DNA from 4 places in the Photobacterium sp. GB-36 genome. Region 1 is predicted to be linked to each of the others. Evidence: predicted binding sites of a transcription regulator. Region 1 holds the regulator's gene; each other region holds the start of a gene.
What was found. The regulator CRP, encoded in region 1, controls carbon source genes, mostly activating them, when cyclic AMP is high. The targets are predictions, from matches to a motif close to TGTGANNNNNNTCACA.
Positions count from the first base shown of each region.

Region 1 (2,211 bases):
TCAGCTGAAATAAGAACCTCACAACCCACAATATTTTGCGCTTGGGATTGTAAACCACTGACAACATCTACTGAGCTACACCCTCCCGCCGCCATTAATACCAATTCCATTGGACTTGGAGCTTTATCCCCTCCATTACCATCCATGACTACACTATGACCGGAGCTAGATTGACCTAAAAAAGTCATATCTTCTACCCATTTTACTCGGGACTGCATCGCTTAATCCTTATTCAAACGCCCAATAATTGTCTCTAGTCTTATTGATTAAATAATGAATGTAAATCCTAATTCTCCGCCTTAATAACAACTTTTTTCCTCTCTAAAAATCGTCGTAATAATCATTACTTATCGCACCACTTAAAATTATCTCGCCGCATTGTGATCCTGTGCACAGTTATCCATATGAAATGAACGAATCTACTAGATCAATATCAAGAAAAAGGCGCAGAAAAAGGATACACTCTAACTTATTCAAGTTAGCTTGCAGCCCAGCGGCTGAATGGATACCCTATCAGTAGGCAGTTTTTTTTCTCGTGATAAAAGTTAGAAAAGAAACCAATGCTGTTGGGCAACAAATGCAGAGGAAGTTAGTAATATGGTTCCAGGTAAACCGCAAACAGATCCAACTTTAGAGTGGTTTCTTTCCCATTGTCATATTCACAAGTACCCATCGAAAAGTACGCTGATCCACGCAGGTGAGAAAGCAGAAACGTTGTACTACATTGTGAAGGGTTCTGTTGCTGTACTAATCAAGGATGAAGAAGGTAAGGAAATGATCCTTTCTTACCTAAACCAAGGTGACTTTATTGGTGAGCTTGGCTTATTCGAAGAAGATCAAGAGCGTACTGCTTGGGTTCGTGCGAAAAGTCCTTGTGAAGTAGCAGAAATTTCATTCAAAAAATTCCGTCAGTTAATTCAGGTTAACCCTGATATTCTGATGCGCTTATCTGCTCAAATGGCAAGTCGCCTACAAGTGACAAGCCAGAAAGTAGGTGATTTGGCATTCTTAGATGTTACAGGTCGTATCGCACAGACATTGCTAAATCTTGCAAAACAACCAGATGCAATGACGCACCCTGATGGCATGCAGATTAAGATCACTCGTCAAGAAATCGGTCAAATTGTTGGCTGTTCTCGTGAAACAGTGGGTCGTATTCTAAAAATGCTTGAAGAGCAGAATCTAATCTCTGCTCACGGTAAGACGATTGTTGTTTACGGTACGCGTTAATTTTTAACGTCTTTAACCGTACGAAAAAAGCCGCACACTGTTGCGGCTTTTTTATTTCTTATTGATTAATAATCCACCCCATAAATACCTTTAAAAAGTGTGTCATTAATGCCATTAATTAACTTGTATTGCTCAAATTAAATGCTAAATTCAAGCAATGAATGGACTTCATCTTTTTTTGGTTTTTATATGGATATTGAACGTTTTGCCCCGAATAGCTACACCACTGTACCTGGCGCTATCGCTCCTCAACCTACAACTATTGAGATGACAGGCTTTAGTGACCGTCGTTGTTATTTAGAACAGCAAACAGGTTTACGTCGCTGTCCTGTTGAAGACAGTGGTATTTGGGGATCTCCCCTCGATAATTAACAGATTTAAAAAAAGCAGCCAATTGGCTGCTTTTTATTGCATTGTTTACACTGTTCAAGAGTTATAAGTACTTTCAAAGATCTTATCTGCCGAAGCTTCTACAAATCCGGTATAAATCTCACCATCTGGCTGTAAATAACGTTTAGCAAACTCATAAAATCCGCCAGAGACCAACATCTCACCATCAGAAAACGTGACCATGACTTTATCAGCCATGGTTGCTGATTGCTCTAACATCACAGTAGGATCGCCTTTTACCGCACCTCCCGCCTGATTAATGTCAAAACCACTTGATTCGAGAAAATGGTTCACTTCAGAAATTTCATTAAATTGCTCAAGCTGATTAATATCAACAGTAAAATGATTAGCACCAAAACCATGCGCTGCCACCCACCCTGCATATTCACTTTCTGCATTTAAAAACTGATAACTATCACGGCTTAATTGCCATGGTTTACCTTGAGAAAGAAAAGCAGGATCAGCAAAATAAGCATCATCAACTTGATCGACAAGCTGACGTACTTCTGTTTGTAACTCTGTTGAACATAATCCTAATTGCAGTTCACTAATAAATACTTTAGGCGCAGAAGGATCGGGATGTTCAAAGTG
Region 1 covers NZ_PYNY01000008.1:18,294-20,504, forward strand. Annotated here, with positions in the region: gene C9J46_RS09530 (OsmC family protein) at 1-218, opposite strand, end outside; gene crp (cAMP-activated global transcriptional regulator CRP) at 598-1,230, shown strand; gene C9J46_RS09540 (hypothetical protein) at 1,420-1,602, shown strand; gene C9J46_RS09545 (DUF1338 domain-containing protein) at 1,657-2,211, opposite strand, start outside.

Region 2 (2,211 bases), on a different contig from region 1:
TTTACGTGCAGCTTCTACCACGATCTTAATTGATTTCGCTTCTGTTTCTTTTAGCGTTGCGTGATCTGGGATCTCTTTTTGTGTACGGTTAATAATAACACCTGCCACACAACCTGCACGTAAACCAGAACTTGCACACATGGTTAATAGCGTTGCTGATTCCATTTCAAAGTTAAGCACGCCCATTTCTTGCCACTCTTTCATTGAGCCTTGGAAACGACGAACTACGCGACCTGAGAATGTGTCGTAACGCTCTTGACCTGGGTAGAACGTATCACTTGATGCTGTTACACCCGTGTGTACTACAGCATGCTCATCATCACATGCTTGCTTCATTGCCGTTGCAACACCAAAATCAGCAACAGCTGGGAACTCCATTGGTGCGAAATGCAGACTTGCACCATCTAAACGCACTGAGCCTGTCGTTACAATCATATCGCCTGGGTTAATGTTAGGCTGAATTGCGCCTGTTGTACCTACACGTAGGAAAGTGGTTACACCTAACTGCGCTAATTCTTCAACAGCAATAGAGGTTGATGGACCACCGATACCCGTTGAACACACAACCACTGATTTACCGTCTAATTTAGCGCGAAATACAGTGTACTCACGAGAGCTTGCTAAAAACTCAGGGTTATCCATTAAGTTTGCAATTTTCTCAACACGTGCTGGATCACCGGGAATAATCGCTAATTCTGCACCATTAAGATCAGCTTTATTAACACCTAAGTGGAAGACTTTATTATCAGACATAATGTTACCCTTTAATTTAAACAGCTCTGTTGTAGGTTCAGAGTGATTCTTATGAGTTATTACTATTTTAATCAATTTTTTGATAGAAAGAGTCAAACATACTGCAACATGCTCTATCAAAAACATGTGGTAACAATAACCAATGATTCAATTACTTTTAGTGATTATGGTCACATCAATAAAAAGCAATTGAAAAATATGTTACATAAAAGTCTGATATTAATCACGCGAAAACGATATCTTATTGCCGGAATCACAAAAATTCGTTTTCTCGCGCATGTACTCTTTACTCTGTTTACCTGCCTTATAGCGAAAAAAAACGGCATGATAAACAATACATCATTGTTCGTATCATGCCGTTTAGACTAATCACTAATGCTCAGAGCGATTAGTTTTTACTTTTCGCTTTGCGGTTTAAAGCGTAATAAACGTAATGCATTCAGTGTTACTAACGCTGTTGCGCCACTGTCTGCAAGTACTGCAACCCAAAGCCCTGTAAAACCAAATAAGGTTGTAACAAGGAACACCGCTTTTAAACCTAATGCTAAGCTGATGTTTTGACGAATATTACTCAATGTCGCACGAGACAATTCAATCATCACTGGCAATTCTGAAACTCGGTTATGGGTAATTGCTGCATCGGCAGTTTCTAATGCTACATCTGTACCACCGCCCATCGCCACACCAATTGTTGCTGTTTTCATTGCTGGTGCATCGTTAATACCATCACCCACCATGGCAACAGAATGTAGCTCACTTAACTTGCGTACTTCTGTCACTTTATCTTCAGGTAATAGCCCTGCACGAAAATCAATATTAATTTCTTTAGCAATCGCAGCTGCTGCTCGTGGGTTATCACCCGTCAGCATCACTGAGTTCACGCCAATGCTTTTCAGCTTAGTGATCGCTTCTAAAGCATCACTGCGTAAATTATCACGCCATGCAACTAAACCCACCGCTTGCTGATTACGAACGGCAACCACCAGCGTTTTCCCTTCGCTTTCTAGATCTAACGCTTGCTGTTGCTGGTTATCCGTTAGCACAATGTGCTCTGGTAGGCGATCGGCAGCACATAACATAAAGTTATCGCCTTCGGTAACACCTTGAATACCGCGGCCAGCTAGTGCTTCACGATTTTCTGCTTCAACAACAGATAATGATTTTTCTCGAGCAAGGTTAACCACAGCCGTTGCTAGTGGGTGTAACGAACCGGATTCAACAGCGGCTGCTTGACGTAATAATTGATCGGGATTGTTATCCCAGCTAATTAAATCCGTCACGACAGGTTTACCTTCCGTTAGCGTACCTGTTTTATCAAACGCGACAGTTTCAACATGACCAAGCTGTTCTAATGCTGCACCACCTTTGATTAATGCACCGCGACGCGCTGCTGCCGCTAAACCTGAAGTGATCGCTGCTGGCGTTGAAATAACAAGTGCACAAGGACAGGCAATAAGT
Region 2 covers NZ_PYNY01000002.1:176,670-178,880, reverse strand. Annotated here, with positions in the region: gene udp (uridine phosphorylase) at 1-753, opposite strand, end outside; gene C9J46_RS02515 (zinc/cadmium/mercury/lead-transporting ATPase) at 1,149-2,211, opposite strand, start outside.
Region 2: the regulator CRP is predicted to act here: its motif matches at 913-928, upstream of udp (uridine phosphorylase).

Region 3 (2,211 bases), on a different contig from region 1:
CACCCTGAAATTCGTGAAAAGTTAATCGAAATGTTTAGTGTTAAACGTGAATATGCGGCTAACGATAATGTTGATGCGATGCTCTACGATGGGTTCTTCTCAACAGCGGATCGTTCAACCATGGATATTATCCGTGAAACAGCGCCCGATCAGTTAGCTTCCCTTGAAATCAATGTCGATGACAAGCGTATTAAGCCGCTGTTATTCCGCTATCGTGCCCGTAATTTCCCAATGACGTTAAGTTATGAAGAGCAAATACGTTGGAAGCATCATTGTCAGGATTTCTTTGAGGTGAATATGCCAAAGTATATGGAGAACTTTGAGGCAGTCGCCTACGAACATGAATCTGACGAAAGTAAGATGAAGGTTTTACACTCACTTTATGATTATATATCTAAATTGGTTTAAGCCTTTTTACTAACACGATAGCGATGAATGAAGCCTATTACGTGACTTTCTTTTTGAATGTCGCGAATAGGCTTCTTTTTTTTAAGATTTTTATGTAGTGATTTATTTGATGATTACGTCATTAACGTTAACAATTAAAGACAACAATAAAACGGCTCACTGATTTGCGTTTATTAATAACGGAATAGCGATCATTGATACCGTGACGCTCGAGATCTATTAAGCGTTAGGTGTGCACTATGACAACACAAACCCTATTGAAATGTTATAGCTACGACAAAATAGATTTTTTTCCTGAAAAGCATCTATTGATATGGAAAGATCATACGCAAACGTTATTAACGCGAGAAGAATCTCGGTTATTAGAAGTGTTATGTCTCTGCGCTGGAGAAGTGATTGGAGCCGATTCACTCTACCGTAAAACGTTTACATCATTAGATGCGTTTGAAGAAACCAGTGATCACAATTATGACTTGAACTTACTACTGGTATCACTCACAGGGAAGTTACAATGTAACGGAGTAATGGCGATACCTATCCATGTTGTGCCTCACTATGGCTTTCGTGTCCCATTACCTTCGAAAACATCACGTCGACTGCCTTTTACTACCCGCCCTTGCCCTCGTGCTACCCCCTCTAAAAAAAAGCCATTGTTATTCAATAAGGCATGGTTTAAGTATGTGGTAATTGATTTTATTTGGCTAAAAGTGACGATTCTTTTGACACTTGCCGCGCTCATTGGTCTATTTTTGTGGAATTAAGCATCAATAAATATCACGCGATCTACATTTTTTAACGAATTATCTAAATAATGCTCTTTTTTGTGTGACAAATAACACGTTTATTTGTATGATAAATAAAATTTTCTAGCATTACTTTTTTTACTATGGATTACATTCGATCTTTTGCCATTGTTATGTTTTGCTTTTTACTTGGTCAAGGCATACAACATCTGACTCATTTGCCGATCCCTGGCAGTATTATTGGCTTGTTTTTACTGTTCTTTGGCCTCGTTACTGGCATATGCAAAACAAAATGGGTCGATAAAACCTGTAATTTACTCATCAAACACATGGCATTGCTATTCGTGCCTGTTGGAGTTGGCTTAATAAACTACCTTGGTTTAATTAAGCACAATGCAACTATCATCTTTGCGAGCACATTAGGCAGCACATTAATTGTATTGCTTGTGATCGGCCTTGCGCTTCATCATAAGGAAAAAGAGTCATGATCTGGTTAGTTGCAACGCTAGTGGTATTTTACAGCATGCGCTATTTAGCAATAAAGATTCGTAATCCACTTTTTAATCCATTGCTCATTTCGCTGATTATTTTAATCGCTGCACTGCATTGGTTACAGGTGCCGTATGAAACCTACTTTGCAGATAACGAAATAATTAACTATTTGTTAGGTCCTGCGGTAGTGGCCTTAGCCTTACCTTTATATCAGCAACTGCCTTTAATTAAGCGTAAGTGGAAAACAATTTTAAGTGCCTGTTTTGTTGGTAGTATCTTGTCGATGACATTTGGTACCTCCATTGCGTTTTTAATGGGTGCTGATGCTCAACTTGCAGCCAGTATTTTACCTAAATCTATTACCACACCACTTGCGATGGCCGCTTCTCAACAAATTGGCGGGATTCCTGCGATTACAGCAGCAATGGTGATTATTGTTGGTCTATTTGGTGCGGTGTTAGGTTATCCAGTGATGAAACTGGTCCGTATTTACCATCCGTTAGCAAAAGGGTTAACGATTGGTACGGTATCTCATGCTTTAGGTACAGCAAAAGCTGTCGAAGAAAAT
Region 3 covers NZ_PYNY01000007.1:66,378-68,588, reverse strand. Annotated here, with positions in the region: gene sbcB (exodeoxyribonuclease I) at 1-408, shown strand, start outside; gene C9J46_RS08805 (hypothetical protein) at 648-1,169, shown strand; gene C9J46_RS08800 (CidA/LrgA family protein) at 1,295-1,639, shown strand; gene C9J46_RS08795 (CidB/LrgB family autolysis modulator) at 1,636-2,211, shown strand, end outside.
Region 3: the regulator CRP is predicted to act here: its motif matches at 1,233-1,248, upstream of C9J46_RS08800 (CidA/LrgA family protein).

Region 4 (2,211 bases), on a different contig from region 1:
GATCATCATAAGCAACATGAGCATTGCCAACATGATGATGATTGATCGTTGCTATGAATTTCTAAATTAGTTTTCTAGTATTAACTATCGAAGTTTTGGCGCTTTAAAGTTAGCAGCTGAAAGCGCCATTTTTAAAGAGTTGATGGTATGGAAAATAAAAAAGCATCTCAGATGGAACAATTATTAGCAATTATGTCTCAGTTGCGAGACCCACATCGTGGTTGTCCGTGGGATTTGAAACAAAACTTTGATTCAATCGTTCCCTATACCCTTGAAGAAGCCTATGAAGTGGCTGATGCCATCGAGCAGAAAAACTGGAACGATGTAAAAGAAGAATTAGGTGATTTATTGTTTCAAGTTGTTTTTTATAGTCAGATGGCCAAAGAACAAGGGTTGTTTGAATTTGACGATGTAGTGGCAGGCATAAGTGAAAAGCTGGTCCGTCGTCATCCCCATGTTTTTAGTAATGCTGATTTTGATGATGAAGCAGCCGTTCAACAAAACTGGGAAGCCGAAAAAGCCAAAGAGCGCGCAGCTAAAGAGCAAGATGTGAGCTTGCTTGCTAATATTCCAAACGCATTACCGGCATTAATGCGTGCTGATAAAATTCAAAAACGCTGCGCGAATGTTGGTTTTGATTGGGATGAATTAGCACCAGTGGTTGATAAAGTAAAAGAAGAGCTTGATGAAGTGATGGACGAAGTGATTCAAGCGGTGCCAGAACAACAACGAATAGAAGAAGAGCTCGGTGATCTACTATTTTCAGTGGTGAATTTAAGTCGTCATTTAAAAGTAAAACCAGAGATGGCATTACAAAAAGCTAATAAAAAATTTGAAAAGCGTTTTCGCCAAGTGGAAGAAAGTGTGCTAGAACAAGGAAAGATCATTAGTCAGTGTTCATTAACTGAGCTAGATGAAGCATGGAATAGTGTTAAAGATAAAGAAAGTAAAAATCAGTAATTAAAAATTCAGCATGATTTTTAAATGCATTATACCATTATGGTATTGTTTTGGTTGTTAAAGCTTGATATTTCAGTGGCATAACGCTTACTTGATTTGAAGCAAAAAAAATCAAATGGCGGTGTGATAGTTTTCACGTTGTGGCGATAAATGGTGTCTGGTATACTAATTTCCCGTCCAGATACATTTATCCTCTACACCAATCTTCCAGGTTAAACATGACTACGAATTACATTTTTGTTACGGGCGGAGTAGTTTCCTCTCTAGGTAAAGGCATTGCTGCTGCATCACTTGCAGCGATTTTAGAAGCACGTGGTCTTAACGTGACTATGATGAAGCTTGACCCTTACATCAACGTTGATCCAGGCACAATGAGCCCAATTCAACACGGCGAAGTATTCGTTACGGAAGACGGTGCAGAGACTGACCTAGACTTAGGTCACTACGAGCGTTTCATTCGTACCAAGATGACTAAGCGTAATAACTTTACAGCTGGTCGTGTGTACGCAGACGTATTACGCAAAGAGCGTCGTGGTGATTACTTAGGTGCAACGATTCAGGTAATTCCTCATATCACTAATGAAATCAAATCTCGCGTGTTAGCGGGTGCTGAAGGTCATGATGTAGCAATCGTTGAAGTAGGCGGTACTGTGGGTGATATTGAATCACTCCCATTTATGGAAGCTATTCGTCAATTAGCCGTAGAGCAAGGTCGTGAAAACACCATGTTCATGCACTTGACACTTGTTCCTTACCTAGCAGCGGCTGGCGAAGTGAAAACTAAGCCAACTCAGCACTCAGTAAAAGAACTTCTTTCTATTGGTATTCAGCCAGACATCTTAGTGTGTCGTTCTGATCGTATGATCCCTGCCAATGAGCGTGCAAAAATTGCCCTGTTCTGTAACGTGCAGGAAAAAGCTGTTATCTCAATGAAAGATGTAGATTCAATCTACAAAATCCCACAATTAATTAAGTCTCAAGGTCTTGATGATTTAGTGTGTAAGCGCTTTGGTATTACAGCACCAGAAGCTGATCTTTCTGAGTGGGAACAAGTTATTTATGAAGAAGCGAACCCTACCTCTGAAGTCGTTATTGGTATGGTTGGTAAGTACATTGAACTGCCAGACGCATATAAGTCAGTTAACGAAGCACTTAAACACGCGGGCCTGAAAAATCGTCTATCAGTAAAAATCAAATACATCGATTCTCAAGATGTTGAGTCAAAAGGTACAGAAGTACTGGCTGGCCTTG
Region 4 covers NZ_PYNY01000005.1:19,901-22,111, reverse strand. Annotated here, with positions in the region: gene mazG (nucleoside triphosphate pyrophosphohydrolase) at 148-960, shown strand; gene C9J46_RS06280 (CTP synthase) at 1,179-2,211, shown strand, end outside.
Region 4: the regulator CRP is predicted to act here: its motif matches at 1,083-1,098, upstream of C9J46_RS06280 (CTP synthase).